Regions from separate parts of the Pseudomonas sp. Soil_N_39 genome, predicted to be linked through region 2. Evidence: predicted binding sites of a transcription regulator. Region 2 holds the regulator's gene; the other holds the start of a gene.
The links. The regulator FliA, encoded in region 2, starts transcription of late flagellar genes. The targets are predictions, from matches to a motif close to CTAAAGTTTNNNNNNNNNNNGCCGNTAA.

Region 1 (7,650 bases), on a different contig from region 2:
ACAATTAACTCAGTCTCGGCCGGAATGGAAATGTTGTCTACTATCAGAACTGATAGGTTTTTGAGAGTGCTCAGCGTGGGAGATGGCAGGTCAAGCGCTTTCACTGAAAGGTGACAGATTGTAACATTTTTAATGTCCACCCTATGCTTGCCAAAGGCATACAAATTATTACTGTGAGATATTTTGAAATGCGGGATAAGTTATTGGGTGTGTTGCGAGTAGGTACGCTAGTAGGCATGTCGTGGTAACAATACTTTAGCCTATAAAGTCGATGGTTTGTCGAATATCTACGTTACAAAATTTCCTGTCGTAAGTATCAGCTTTGTCTGTCGGTTAAGCGTGGGAAATATCTAGATAACTAGTTGTGGGTATATCAACTTTACATGCAGGTGCCTGGTTATTAAGGTTTGGTTCGTCATGGAAGGCAGTCTTGGATCAAGGTCGAACTAAATATAAAATTAGCCGATTGGAAACCCGATGAGCCTTATGCCTGATTACCAAAGCCAGAGCCTGACTGAACATGAAGTTTTTGGATTGTCGGCAAAATATAATCTTGCCGATGGTCATAGTTACATTTCCGCGATAGCGCATTTTAGAGGTGTGTTGTCTGAGTTGCCTGACTTATGGGGTTCGGCGGCCGAGACGCCTATTCCGCAAATGGAAATGGCTTTCAAAGATGTTTTTGCAGATTATTTCGCGCTTCCTGGTTTAAAAAAACACCAGCATTTTTCGATCTGCCCTACCGCATCAAACAGCATAGACATAGTGGGAGCGTGGGCGCGATCAAAGCAGTTGAAAATAGGCCTTGTCGAACCCACATTTGACAACCTCGCCCAGTTACTTCGGCGTAGGGAAGTCGAGCTTGAAGCTGTTCCAGAAAGCATGTTTTCGGACCTGTGTTTGCTAGAAAGGTTTATTCAGAACAAAAAACTTGACGCTTTGTTCATGGTCAATCCCAATAACCCGACAGGTTTCGTCATTGATGCAGCCATGATGAAAAATATTGTGGTGCTATGCTGTCGGCTCAATATAATTTTAATCCTCGATACCTCTTTTCGGTTCTGCCATAAAACCGCTATCGACGAGTATGCACTCCTGGTTGAAAAGGGCGCGTCATTTATCGTTCTGGAGGATACCGGTAAGCAATGGCCAACGTTGGATGCCAAGGCCAGTCTGCTGTCATATAGCAAAAATTTGGCACAGGAAATCAGAGCCATCTACGAAGAAGTTTATCTTTGCTGTTCCAATTTTGTACTGAGGGTGATCATTGCATTTATTGAGGCGACTCTAAAAAGAGGGGGGCTCACTTATGTGCATTCGATTATTACCAAAAATGCAGAAATAGTCCGATCCCAGCTCGTAGGAACACAGGTTTGTGTTGATTCGCCACATTCGCATTCGGGCATGACAGTCATGTGGCTTGACATAAAACGAACTGGGCTATCGGACCTTGAATTAACTAATTATCTTGCAACTTATGATGTGGCCGTGTTGCCGGGGAGGTATTTCTATTGGAATAGTCATGAGGTTGCAGGGCACGACCGTATAAGAATTGCGCTTTTGAAACCTGATGACCAATTCGAGTTTTCGCTCTCTCGCTTGAGACAAGCCCTACTCGAGCTTGAATCGGCCAAAGATTACAATGATTCTGTAGAGATGATTTCGCAATGAGAAAGCTCCTGGTAACTGGGGATTTTGATATTGACAAGGCGGTATTCCCAGACAGTATTGAACTCATTCACATTAGACGTCCTGTTGATGAGCGGCAAATTTTAGAGGTATTACCCGATGTGCACGACTATATTTTGGGTGGGCCGGAATACCTGTCTGCGGAGCTGATTGAAGCCGCCACTCGGTTAGAGAATATAGTTGTGATGGGAACAGGTACCTCCAGTTTTGTGGACGTGCAGTGTGTTACCGATAAAGGCATAAAATTAGCCAATACGCCCAACCTAAACGTGCAGGCGGTGGCTGAGTTTACGTTGGCAATGATTCTCCTCTGTTCGGCAAGGGTTTTTGAAAGCGCTGAAAGTGTAAGGGCGGGTAACGCTTGGATACAGACGCCCAGGCGATCATTGTTGAATCTTAAAGTTGGCTTTGTTGGCATGGGATCGATTGCGGGAGAGGTGGCATATCAGCTTCATATGCGTGGATCTGAAAATATGTGCTATTGGTCCCGGAATCGAAAGGAGTCTCTGGAAAAGTCATTGGGCCTGCAATATACCTCACTCGGTGATCTGGTTAACACTGTTGATGTTTTATGTATTCATCTTAGTGGTTGTGCCGAAACCTTCAATCTTATCGATGAATCTGTATTAGCCCGCGCGTCAACGGAGCTGATGATATTGAACTTGTCCAACCCAAAAATTATCTGCCCGCGTGCGCTCAAGACCTACCTCAATCGCAATACGGATGCATTTTGTTTTATCGATGGCTATTACAGCGAATGGGTGGATAACAAAGGACAACATGATGATCCCTATGGTTTGCTCTCATTGCCCGCAAAAAAGTTAGTGGTTACCTCGCATTTGGCGGCACAGGAGGAAGTAACCGTTAAAAACATTTTCCTTCAGGCTGTGAAAACCCTTCATGGTGTCAGTGGGCGTTAAGATCAATGGGTTTTCATTCGAAAGGTTTATCGAAAAAAATTGGCATGCGCTGTATTGGTTATTGCCTAATCATTGGCCTTTTGGCGTTTGAGTGACAAACGCTCACCTTCTCCAAGAAGGTGAGTGTTCAGTCAAGCATTTGCTTACCTTAGTTCATTGCGGCTGGACTTGGAGCCTAAGTATTGAGCGAACCTAAGTAAATAACCATCCGGGTCTAATACGAGAAAATTGCTTTGACCTTGAAGCAGGTTGTTCTCTTTGTACCAGCATTCTTCTATTGGTTTATGCAGCTCGTATCCCGAACCGATCAATGTTTTCGCTAACGCTCTGACATCGGGGCAATCAATTGAGAGGTTCATTCCGCGTCCATAAGGTTTTTGTAGCGGGCCTACTCGCCACGGTGACTCTTCGTGATCGTCTTGTTCCAGCATTAACTGGCTACCGTGATAGGAGATGAACATGAAGCCGTCGTTCGGTCTTTCATACTCAACGCTGAACCCAATGATCTTGCAATAAAATCTTGAGCTTGCCTTGATGTCGGACACAATCAGTTCAGGTATAAGCTTGTTAAAGGTGACCATAATTCCTCTTCCGTGAAGAATGTTTCGTATAGTTAATGGAGGTGCCATTCTGTCGTGAGCTCTAGAAAAGTCCAATCGATTTTTCTGATGCTTTTGTCATTATTTATGTTGGCTGCGATCGTTTGACGATAATGCCGCAGTTATAAATTATGTCTGAAAGTTAAAGTAGGCCGGTGGCCAAAGCAGCGAGGTTATTTAAGGATGATAAATCTGCAGAGACGCATGTCGAACATCACATATTGGTAGAGCAGTGCCTCAGCTCCAATAGGGACTGATGCACTGCTTCATGCGTTATGTGTTTGGAGCAACTCGTTAAGCGGCCGTTGGTGACAAACGCGCCTATGCCTCTAAACTTTGAACCGCCCCACCAGCGTCTGCAAGTGCACGCCTAGCCGGGCCAATTCCGCACTCGAAGCGGCAGTCTCCTCACTGGACGACGCCGTCTGCTCCGAAACATCACGTACATTCAGCACACTACGGTTGATCTCCTCAGCCACAGCGCTCTGCTGCTCGGCCGCAGCGGCGATCTGCTGGTTCATCGACTGGATCGCCGAAACCGTGCGAGTGATGTTCTCCAGCGAGCCCCCCGCGCGGCGGGTCAATTCGACGCTGTTATCGGTCAGGTTGCGGCTGTTGTCCATGATGGTCGCGACCTGCTGGGTCCCCGATTGCAGGCCGACGATCAGCTCTTCGATTTCTTCGGTGGACTTCTGGGTGCGCTGCGCCAGGCTGCGAACCTCATCGGCGACCACTGCAAAACCACGCCCTGCTTCCCCGGCACGGGCCGCTTCGATGGCGGCGTTGAGGGCCAGCAGGTTGGTTTGCTGGGCTACGGACTTGATCACGTCGAGCACGCTGCCGATCTTGTCGCTTTCACGCTTCAGGTCGCCCATCGCCGCGGTGGAGTTGCCCACTTCGAGGGCCAGGCGTTCGATCTGGGCGATGGCTTCACCGACGACTTTTTCGCCTTCGCGGGCCTGTTGGTCGGCAGCGACGGCGGCTTCGGAGGCTTCCTCGGCGTTGCGGGCGACTTCCTGCACCGTGGCGGTCATTTCATGCATGGCGGTGGCGACCTGATCGGTTTCCACCTTTTGACTGTTGACCCCGGCGCTGGTCTGCTCGGTCACGGCCGAGAGCTGTTCGGCGGCGCTGGCGATTTGCGTGACACCTTCGCCGATGCCACCGATCAATTGCCGCAGGCCCACGGTCATGCTTTGCATGGCGCGTTGCAGTTGGCCCAGTTCGTCGCGACGGTCAGAAGTGAGGTTGTGGGTCAGGTCGCCAGCGGCTACGCGTTCGGCAACCTTCAAGGTGTCGTTGAGTGGGCCGACGATCTGCCGGGTGATGAGCAGCGCTGCAATCACGCCGAACAGCAGGGCCAGCGCAGCCGCTGCGATGAGAACGGTCTTGGCCTGGGCGGTATCGTGGTCTCGCACCGCCGTCTGGGACACGGTGAGCTTCTGACTGGAATCGATCAGTACGTGGCCTTGCTCACTCATGCGCTGCAACGCGGCGCCATTATCGATCTGGGAGTCGCGGAACTGGCTGACCGCCGCGCGATAGACGTTCATCGAGTCGCTGGCCTGCTGAAGACTATCGGCGAACTCCTCGGGTAGCTGGGCCGGCAAGCGTGCCAGCAGTTTCAGGACATCGGTGATTGCATCGATGGCGGGCTGCTGGGCCTCGCTTTTTCCGCTGTAGGTGTAGCCGCGAACCTGATAGCGGGCCTGCTGGATCGCCTTGCTCAGGGCCACCACGTTGTTGAATTGAGTAACGTCGCCGCTTTGCAGCAATGCTTTTTCCACCTCGGCAACGCGGGCCACGGCGTTGTCGGCGCTGGCGCCGAGCTTGCTGCGGGCGTCTTCGCGGCTGACGGTGGCGCTGGTCATCTGGGCGAAGGCACTCTTGTATTCGGCAACGGCGGCCAGCTGTGCATCGATCAACGCCACATCGGCCGGTTGTTCGATCAACTGGCGAGCAGTCTTCAGGCCCTGTTCGAGCTTGCCCAGCAGGTCGTTGACCTGTTGCGGCCCTTTCTCGCCCCGCGTGCTGTTGTAGTCGATGCTGGCCAGATTCAAGTCTTTGCTCAAGTCGTTGAGACTGGCAATGAACCCCAGTTTATCGCCCCGGCTGATGACATTGCCCAGGCCGGACCAACCGGTGAATGCGATCATCAAGGTGAGGAACAGCACCAGGCCGAAGCCTGCACCGAGTTTGCGATTAACGCTTACATTTCCCAGACCCTGGGCAAGCCACCGGAACATGCTGATACTCCCTTGGAGCGCTGAATTGGTTTTATGGGCACTGTATCGGCGGCTTTGACGGGATCTGTAGAAATGAGCTCAGGATTCTCCGAGTGGCTTATTTGTGGCGAAACAGAGATGCCTTTCAGAACAACCTTGCAAGCAATGCGGTAACCGCGGTCTCGACCCGCAGAATCCGCTCGCCCAGTTGTACCGGTTGCAAGCCGGCCTTGCCCAGTAGGTCGACCTCGTAGGGAATCCAACCGCCTTCGGGGCCGATGGCCAAGGTCACCGGCTCCGTGAGTGCTCGCGGGCAGGGTGGGTGGTTGCCAGGGTGGCCGACCAGTCCGAGGGTGCCGTTGGCGATGGCCGGCAGGCGGTCCTCGACAAAAGGCTTGAAGCGTTTCTCGATAACCACCTCAGGCAACACGCTGTCCCGGGCCTGCTCCAGGCCCAGGATCAGTTGCTCGCGAATGGCCTCGGGTTCGAGGAACGGCGTCTGCCAAAAGCTCTTTTCCACGCGATAGCTGTTGACCAGCACCACCCGCGGCACGCCCATGGTGGCGATGGTCTGGAACACTCGCCGGAGCATTTTCGGGCGCGGCAGCGCCAGCACCAAGGTCAACGGCAACTTGGCCGGCGGCGCCTGGTCGAGGGTCACTTGCAGTTCGGCCTCGCGAGCCTCCAGGCGCAGCACCTGGGCCGAGCCCATCAACCCGCCGATGCGCCCGACCCGCAGGCTGTCACCGACGGCACTGCGATGGACTTCCTGCATGTGGGTCAACCGGCGATCGCTCAGGATCACGCGGTCAGGCCCAATGAAGTCGGCCTCTTCGAGCAGCAGCAGGTTCACGCTTGGGTCGCTGGCGGCTGGTCGTTGTGGTCATCGACCGGCTGGTCCTCGGGTTCTTCTTCCCGGCGCTTGCGCACCAGGCCACCGAACAGGATGCCGATTTCGAACAGCAGCCACATCGGCACGGCCAGCAGGGTCTGGGAGAAAATGTCCGGCGGGGTGAGGATCATGCCGACCACGAAGCAGCCGATGATCACGTAGGGGCGGATCTTCTTCAGGTAGGCGACGTCGACCACGCCGATCCACACCAGCAGCACCACGGCCACGGGGATTTCGAACGCCACGCCGAAGGCGAAGAACAGCGTCATGACGAAATCCAGGTAGCTGCTGATGTCGGTCATCATCTCCACGCCCGCCGGGGTGGCGGCGGCGAAGAACTTGAAGATCAGCGGGAACACCAGGTAATAGGCGAAGGCCATGCCGGTGTAGAACAGCAGGATGCTGGATACCAACAGCGGTACGGCGATGCGTTTTTCATGCTTGTACAGGCCCGGGGCGATGAAACCCCAGATCTGGTGCAGGATCACCGGGATCGCCAGGAACAGCGAGACCATCATCGTCAGCTTCAGTGGCGTCAGGAACGGCGACGACACGTCGGTGGCGATCATCGTCGCGCCTACCGGCAGGTACTGGCGCAGCGGCGTGGAGACGAAGGTGTAGATCTGCTGGGTGAAGGAAAACAGCCCGGCGAAGATGATGAAAACCGCCGCGACGCAACGCAGCAGGCGGGTGCGCAACTCGGTGAGGTGCGATACCAGCGGCATCGGCTGGTCGTTTTCAGGGATATCGCTCATGGGGCTCGCGGCGGCAAAGTAGGATCGTTAGGCGCAGGGACAGCGTGGGGCGCTGTATCCGCTGCCGTCGGTGTCACGGGCGCCGGTTCAGCCACCGGCGTGCCACTCTCTGGCGCTTGGGAAGCCACGATCGGCTCGGCCACAGGCTGGACTGGCGTCGGTTCCTGCTGGGTCGGCGTGAAGATTTTCCGCGCTTCCTGCTCCAGGGACAGAATGTGTTCGTTGTGAAGTTGCCGACGGATGTCGTCGGCGCCGATTTCACGTTCAACTTCCTGTTTGATCGCATTGAAGCTGCGCTTCAGGCGCCCGATCCAGAGACCGGCGGTGCGCGCAGCGCCCGGCAGACGCTCGGGGCCCAATACCAGCAGGGCGACGAGGCCGACGAGCAGCAGTTCAGTGAAGCTGATCCCAAACATTAGTCAGTGCTCACGAGTCTTTGCGAATGGGCTCTTCGACTTTCTGGGCCTGCACGTCGATGGTGTTCGGCGCATTCACCGGCTGAGTGGCCTGTGGGTGTACCGGTTGGGTCGGTTGTGCGGGCTGAGCCTGGTTGGTCGTCGGATCGGCCGG
Region 2 (7,650 bases):
CCCAAGGCCCTGGCCGTTGCCGCCGGCCTGATGGCGGTGATGGGGCTGGTGCCGGGGATGCCGCACTTTTCCTTCCTGAGCATGGCGGCCATGGCAGCCGGTGGTGCCTACTGGTTCTGGAAGAAGCAGAACGTGCAGAAGGTCCAGGCCCTGCAAGAGGTCAAGCGCCAGCAGGAACTGCTGCCGTCGCCGGCCCGCGCCATGGAAACCAAGGAACTGGGCTGGGACGACGTGACCCCGATCGACATGATCGGCCTGGAAGTCGGCTATCGCCTGATTCCCTTGGTCGACCGCAATCAGGGTGGGCAGTTGCTGGCGCGGATCAAGGGGGTGCGCAAGAAGCTCTCCCAAGACCTGGGCTTCCTGATGCCTACCGTGCATATCCGCGACAACCTTGACCTGGCGCCGAGCGCCTATCGCCTGACCTTGATGGGGGTGATTCTGGCCGAAGCCGAGATCTATCCCGACCGCGAATTGGCGATCAACCCCGGCCAGGTCTACGGCAGCCTCAGCGGCATCACCGCCAAGGATCCGGCTTTCGGCCTGGAAGCGGTGTGGATCGAAATCAGCCAGCGGGCCCAGGCCCAGTCCCTCGGTTATACCGTGGTGGACGCCAGTACCGTGGTGGCGACCCACTTGAACCAGATCCTGTACAAGCACTCCAGTGAGCTGATTGGCCACGAAGAAGTCCAGCAACTCCTGCAAGTACTGGCCAAAGGCTCGCCGAAGCTGGCCGAAGAGCTGGTGCCAGGCGTGGTTTCCTTGTCGCAGTTGCTCAAGGTGCTGCAGGCGCTGCTGGCCGAACAAGTGCCCGTGCGCGACATACGCAGTATCGCCGAGGCCATCGCCAACAACGCCGCCAAGAGTCAAGATACCGCCGCCTTGGTGGCTGCGGTTCGGGTCGGCGTGTCCCGCGCAATCGTCCAAAGCATTGTAGGCACTGAGTCTGAGCTGCCTGTGATCACCTTGGAGCCAAGGTTGGAACAGATATTGCTCAATAGTCTGCAGAAGGCAGGACAAGGCTCGGAAGAGGGTGTCCTGCTGGAGCCAAGCATGGCCGAGAAGCTGCAGCGTTCGCTGATCGAAGCAGCCCAGCGGCAAGAGATGCAAGGCCAACCGGTGATCCTGCTGGTGGCCGGTCCGATTCGCGCGATGCTCTCGCGATTCGGGCGCCTCGCGGTCCCGGGGCTGCATGTGCTGGCGTACCAGGAAATACCGGACAACAAGCAAGTGACCATCGTTGCGACAGTAGGGCCCAACGGCTGAGGTAGTGGTTTATGCAAGTGAAGCGTTTTTTCGCCGCCGACATGCGTCAGGCCATGAAACTGGTTCGTGACGAGCTGGGCGCTGAAGCAGCCATCATTGGCAACCGTCGTATCGCCGGCGGTGTCGAGCTGACGGCGGCCCTGGATTACAAACTGTCTGCGCTGGCCCCGCGGGTTCCGAACATGGAGCTCGAAGATGAGCTGCGCAAGACCCAATCGCGCATCGCCAGCGCCCAGGCCGAACTGAGCCTGCGCAGCAGCGAAGGCGAGGGTGCCGCGGGCACCAATCGTCAATTGTTCGCCGGTCAGCCGCTGACCGCCGGCCTGCCCTTGACCGCCGCCGAACCGCTAATGGAGCAGGCCCAGGCCGAACCGCGTCGTCCGGAACCGGCTCCCGCCGCGCCTGCCCGCGGGGTCGATCCGCGCGCCCTGGACTCGATGCGCTTTGAACTCAACAGCCTGCGCGAGCTGATGGAAGTCCAGCTCGGCTCCCTGGCCTGGAACCAGCTGCAAGGCAGCCGTCCGGCCCAGGCCAACCTGTGGCGTCGCCTGCAACGCATCGGCCTGTCCGGCCCGTTGTCCCGGGACCTGCTGGCGCTGATCAATGGTATCGAAGAACCGCGCCAGGCTTGGCGCATGTTGCTGGCGCACCTGGCGCGGATGATCTCCACGCCGGAAGTCGAGCCACTGGAAGAGGGCGGAGTGATTGCCATGGTCGGTCCTGCCGGCATGGGCAAGACCACCACCCTGGCCAAGCTCGCCGCCCGTTATGTACTCAAGTACGGCGCCCAGAGCATCGCCCTGGTGAGCATGGACAGTTTCCGCATCGGTGCCCAGGAACAACTCAAGACCCTGGGCCGGATCCTCAATGTGTCGGTGACCCATGTGGATCCGGGCCAATCCCTGGCCCAGGCGCTGGAGCCGTTGCTGCGCAAACGCGTTGTGCTGATCGATACCGCGGGCCTGCAAGCCAGCGATCCAGCCCTGCGCATGCAGCTCGAAAGCCTGGCCGGACGCGGTATCAAGTCAAAAAATTATCTCGTGTTGGCAACCACCAGCCAGAAACAGGTTCTAACCGCCGCATACCACAGCTACAAACGCTGCGGACTGGCCGGCTGCATCCTGACTAAGCTGGACGAAACGGCAAGCCTGGGCGAGGTGTTGAGCCTGGCGATCGGTCATGAACTGCCGGTGGCCTACCTGACCGATGGGCCGCGGATCCCGGATGATTTGCATCTGCCGCGCCGTCATCAACTGGTCAGTCGTGCCGTGAGTGTGCAAATGCAGGAAGAACCCAGCGAAGAAGCCATGGCTGACATGTTCGCTGACATCTACCACAGCCCGAGCAAGCAGGTCGGCTGAGGTAATCATGAATATTTTTTGTACCTACATCGATGGTCTGCCATGCATTGTTCCTTATGCGAACGCGCAGCCAGTAATGTGGCCTCCGTCTAAGAAGACAAGGTAAAGAACGAACATGGGCAGCATGCATCCCGTACAGGTGATCGCGGTGACCGGCGGCAAAGGTGGCGTCGGGAAGACTAACGTGTCAGTGAACTTGTCCCTGGCTCTGGCAGAGCTTGGCCGACGGGTCATGCTGCTGGACGCCGACCTGGGCCTGGCGAACGTCGACGTGCTGCTGGGGCTTACCCCCAAACGCACCCTGGCGGACGTGATCGAAGGCCGCTGCGAACTGCGCGACGTGCTGTTGCAGGGGCCAGGCGGGATTCGTATCGTGCCGGCTGCCTCCGGCACCCAGAGCATGGTTCACCTGACCCCAGCCCAACACGCGGGCCTGATCCAGGCTTTCAGCGACATCGGCGACAACCTCGATGTGCTGGTGATCGATACCGCGGCCGGCATTGGCGACTCGGTCGTCAGTTTCGTGCGCGCCGCCCAGGAAGTGCTGCTGGTGGTCTGCGACGAACCGACGTCCATCACCGACGCCTACGCCCTGATCAAACTGCTGAACCGCGACTATGGCATGAACCGCTTCCGCGTCCTGGCCAACATGGCCCAGAGCCCGCAGGAAGGACGCAACCTGTTCGCCAAGTTGACCAAGGTCACCGATCGCTTCCTGGACGTCGCCCTGCAATACGTCGGCGCGGTGCCTTACGACGAAAGCGTGCGCAAGGCCGTCCAGAAGCAACGTGCCGTCTATGAAGCCTTTCCACGTTCCAAATGCGCGCTGGCGTTCAAGGCGATCGCCCAGAAGGTCGATACCTGGCCATTGCCGGCCAATCCTCGCGGGCATCTGGAGTTTTTCGTCGAACGTCTTGTGCAACAAACAGCAGGGCCCGTGCTATGACAGCCAGCGGTTACAACCATCTCTACAAAAAATCGGCACGGGACGCCCAATACGAATTGATCGAGCGTTATGCGCCACTGGTCAAGCGTATCGCCTACCACTTGCTGGCGCGGTTGCCGGCCAGTGTCCAGGTCGAGGACTTGATCCAGGCCGGCATGATCGGCCTGCTTGAAGTGTCGAACAAATACGACGCCAGCAAAGGCGCCAGTTTCGAGACCTATGCCGGTATTCGCATTCGCGGGGCGATGCTCGATGAAGTCCGCAAGGGCGATTGGGCGCCGCGTTCGGTGCACCGCAATACCCGCATGGTCAGTGACGCGATTCGGGCAATTGAAGCGAAAACCGGGCGTGACGCTAAAGATCACGAAGTTGCTGCCGAACTCCAGTTAAGTCTCGATGATTATTACGGGATTTTGAACGATACCTTGGGCAGCCGCCTGTTCAGTTTCGACGACCTGCTGCAGGACGGCGAACACGAAGGGCTGCACGAGGATGGCGCGAGTGCTCACATGGAGCCATCGCGTGACCTGGAAGATGAACGTTTCCAGAGCGCGCTGGCGGATGCGATTGCCAATTTGCCGGAGCGTGAGCGACTGGTCTTGGCGCTGTACTACGACGAAGAGCTGAACCTCAAGGAAATCGGTGAGGTCCTGGGGGTCAGCGAATCGCGGGTCAGCCAGTTACACAGCCAGTGCGCGGCCCGTTTGCGGGGGCGTTTGGGGGAGTGGCGAGCGCGTTGACAGGCAGTGTGGGGACACTGCGACGAGGCTGGCCTGGCAGGTACTGCGCCAGTCTCCATCCGTTGTGCTCCGGACCGTTGTCGAGTGTTGTGCCGGATTGATTGAAATGGCGCGTCCAGGTGCTGGGCGCGTTTAAGACTGCTTGGAGGTCGAATTGGACAAGAACATGAAAATCCTCATCGTTGATGACTTCTCAACGATGCGGCGGATCATAAAAAACCTGTTGCGTGACCTTGGGTTCACCAACACGGTCGAGGCGGATGATGGCGTCACAGCCATTCCGGTCCTCAACAGCGGGAGCATCGACTTTCTGGTGACTGACTGGAACATGCCCGGCATGACCGGTATCGACTTGTTGCGCCATGTGCGCGCCGACGAAAAGCTCAAGCATCTTCCGGTGCTGATGGTCACTGCCGAAGCCAAGCGCGAGCAGATCATCGAAGCGGCCCAGGCCGGTGTAAACGGCTATGTGGTCAAACCCTTCACGGCCCAGGCGTTGAAAGAGAAGATCGAAAAAATCTTCGAACGCATCGGTTAACTGCGCCACGGGGGAGCTATGGACAACGAATCTTCAATGGGCGATTTCGAATCGACCCTGAAAAAACATGCCCGCGAACTGGTCGACAGCCTTGAAAAAGGTCGCTTTGGCGATGCGGTTCAAATGATCCATGAGCTCAACCAGACCCGTGACCGCGGTCTGTATCAGGAAGTGGGCAAGCTCACGCGTGAACTGCACAGCGCGATTGTCAATTTCCAGATCGACCCGCACATGCCGCAGGCCGAGGAAGTCTCGCAGATCACCGACGCCACCGAGCGCCTGGGGTATGTGGTCAAGCTGACCGAGGCCGCGGCGAACCGCACCATGGACCTGGTGGAAAGTGCAACGCCGCTGGTCAACGGCCTGAGTGAAGAAGCCCAGGCCTTGAGCACCGACTGGGGCCGGTTCATGCGTCGCGAAGTCGGTGCTGAAGAGTTTCGGGAGCTGGCCCGTCGGGTCGACGGTTTCCTGGCGCGCAGCAGCACCGAGAACCGCGCCGTGGCAAGCAACCTCAACGACATTCTGCTGGCCCAGGACTATCAAGACCTGACCGGCCAGGTGATCAAGCGTGTGACCCAATTGGTCACCGAAGTGGAAAGCAACCTGCTCAAACTGGTGTTGATGGCCAGCCAGGTCGACCGCTTTGCAGGCATCGAACACGACCGTGAAGCGATGCTTGCTGAAAAAGATCCACAAAAACATCTCTCTCAGGGTGAAGGTCCGCAAATTCATGCCGATAAAAGAGAAGACGTTATGTCCGGTCAGGACGATGTGGACGATTTGCTGTCCAGCCTTGGATTCTGAGTTTTAGCCCTGTTTTAGGAGCAGCCATTAATGAGCTTCGGCGCCGATGAAGAGATCCTTCAGGATTTCCTGGTTGAGGCCGGCGAGATTCTAGAGCAACTGTCCGAACAGCTGGTCGAGCTGGAAAGCCGACCTGATGATGCGGATCTGCTCAATGCAATTTTTCGCGGTTTCCACACTGTAAAAGGAGGCGCCGGCTTCCTCCAGCTCAACGAGCTGGTGGAGTGCTGCCACATTGCCGAAAACGTGTTCGATATCCTGCGCAAGGGTGAGCGCCGCGTGGATTCGGAACTGATGGACGTGGTGCTCGAAGCGCTGGATGCGGTCAACAGCATGTTCAGTGAAGTGCGTGAGCGCTCGCCGATCACGGCTGCCACCCCCGAGCTGCTTGCCGCGCTATCGCGCCTGGCCGAGCCGCAATCGGCTGACGAAGCGGCGCCGATTGTCGAGGCGGTGGTTGAAGAGCCGGTCGCCGAAGAATCGGGCGACATCACCGATAACGAATTCGAACAGCTGCTGGACTCCCTGAATACCGTCAAGGCCCAGGCCGAGGCACCAGCCGCTCCGGCTGCACCTGCTGCGCAAGCCGCCGGTGGGGCGGCCAGCGATGAAATCACCGATGCCGAGTTCGAGTCGCTGCTCGACCAGCTTCACGGCAAGGGTCAGTTCGCGCCGGATGCGGTCGTTCCGCCGACGGCCCCGGCCGCCCCGAAAGCGGCGGGCGACAGCTCGGACATCACCGATGATGAATTCGAAGCCTTGCTCGACCAGTTGCATGGCAAGGGCACCTTTGCCGTTGACGCGCTGGATTCGGCCATCGCTTCGGCACCGACGCCGGCCAAGCCCGCCGCCGCTGCCGCGGGTAGCGACCTGATCAGCGACCAGGAATTCGAATCGCTGCTCGATGAGCTGCATGGCAAGGGTAAGTTCAGCGAAGTCGGTACGGCTGCCGCTGCGCCTGCTGCCGCTACCGTTGCGCCAGCGGCCAAGGCTGCGCCCAAACCCGCTGCCAAGGCACCGGAGCCCAAGGCCGAGCCCGCCAAGCCTGCCGCTGCCGCTGCTGCCCCGGCACCCGCCCGTGCTCCGGCGGCGGCGCCAGCGGAAAAACCAGCCAGCGAAGCCGAGACCACCGTTCGAGTCGACACCGCACGCCTGGACGAGATCATGAACATGGTCGGCGAATTGGTGCTGGTGCGTAACCGACTGGTGCGCCTGGGCCTCAACAGCCAGGACGAAGCCATGTCCAAAGCCGTGTCGAACCTCGACGTGGTCACGGCAGACCTGCAGACCGCGGTCATGAAGACCCGCATGCAGCCGATCAAGAAAGTCTTCGGGCGCTTCCCGCGCCTGGTTCGCGATCTGGCTCGCCAGCTCAAGAAAGAAATCAACCTGGAACTGGTGGGTGAAGAGACCGACCTCGACAAGAACCTTGTCGAAGCCCTGGCCGACCCGCTGGTCCACTTGGTGCGCAACGCGGTCGACCACGGCATCGAGTCGCCGGAAGAGCGCGAAGCCTCGGGCAAGGTCCGCAGCGGCAAGGTGATCCTGGCCGCCGAGCAGGAGGGCGACCACATCCTGCTGTCGATCTCCGACGACGGCAAAGGCATGGACCCGAATGTACTGCGTGCCATCGCGGTGAAACGCGGTGTGATGGACAAGGATGCGGCTGACCGTCTGAGCGAATCCGAGTGCTACAACCTGATCTTCGCCCCGGGGTTCTCGACCAAAACCGAGATTTCCGACGTGTCGGGCCGTGGTGTGGGCATGGATGTGGTGAAAACCAAGATTTCCCAGCTCAACGGCTCGATCAATATCTACTCGACCAAGGGCCTGGGCTCGAAGATCGTCATCAAGGTTCCGTTGACCCTGGCGATCATGCCGACCCTGATGGTGATGCTGGGCAACCAGGCCTTCGCCTTCCCGCTGGTCAACGTCAACGAGATCTTCCACCTCGACCTGTCGCGCACCAACGTGGTGGACGGCCAGGAAGTGGTG

Region 1: a site for FliA is predicted at 5,497-5,524, ahead of AC3A5O_RS01355 (methyl-accepting chemotaxis protein). Genes of this name have one in related genera too.

The regions. Positions count from the first base shown of each region.
Region 1 covers NZ_JBDGLI010000001.1:326,122-333,771, reverse strand. The annotation lists gene AC3A5O_RS01370 (aminotransferase class I/II-fold pyridoxal phosphate-dependent enzyme) at 478-1,671, shown strand; gene AC3A5O_RS01365 (2-hydroxyacid dehydrogenase) at 1,668-2,609, shown strand; gene AC3A5O_RS01360 (bleomycin resistance protein) at 2,753-3,190, opposite strand; gene AC3A5O_RS01355 (methyl-accepting chemotaxis protein) at 3,538-5,454, opposite strand; gene AC3A5O_RS01350 (16S rRNA (uracil(1498)-N(3))-methyltransferase) at 5,579-6,286, opposite strand; gene tatC (twin-arginine translocase subunit TatC) at 6,283-7,080, opposite strand; gene tatB (Sec-independent protein translocase protein TatB) at 7,077-7,496, opposite strand; gene AC3A5O_RS01335 (twin-arginine translocase TatA/TatE family subunit) at 7,507-7,650, opposite strand, start outside.
Region 2 covers NZ_JBDGLI010000005.1:158,035-165,684, forward strand. The annotation lists gene flhA (flagellar biosynthesis protein FlhA) at 1-1,266, shown strand, start outside; gene flhF (flagellar biosynthesis GTPase FlhF) at 1,278-2,627, shown strand; gene fleN (flagellar synthesis regulator FleN) at 2,743-3,573, shown strand; gene fliA (RNA polymerase sigma factor FliA) at 3,570-4,313, shown strand; gene AC3A5O_RS10015 (chemotaxis response regulator CheY) at 4,480-4,851, shown strand; gene AC3A5O_RS10020 (protein phosphatase CheZ) at 4,870-5,655, shown strand; gene AC3A5O_RS10025 (chemotaxis protein CheA) at 5,686-7,650, shown strand, end outside.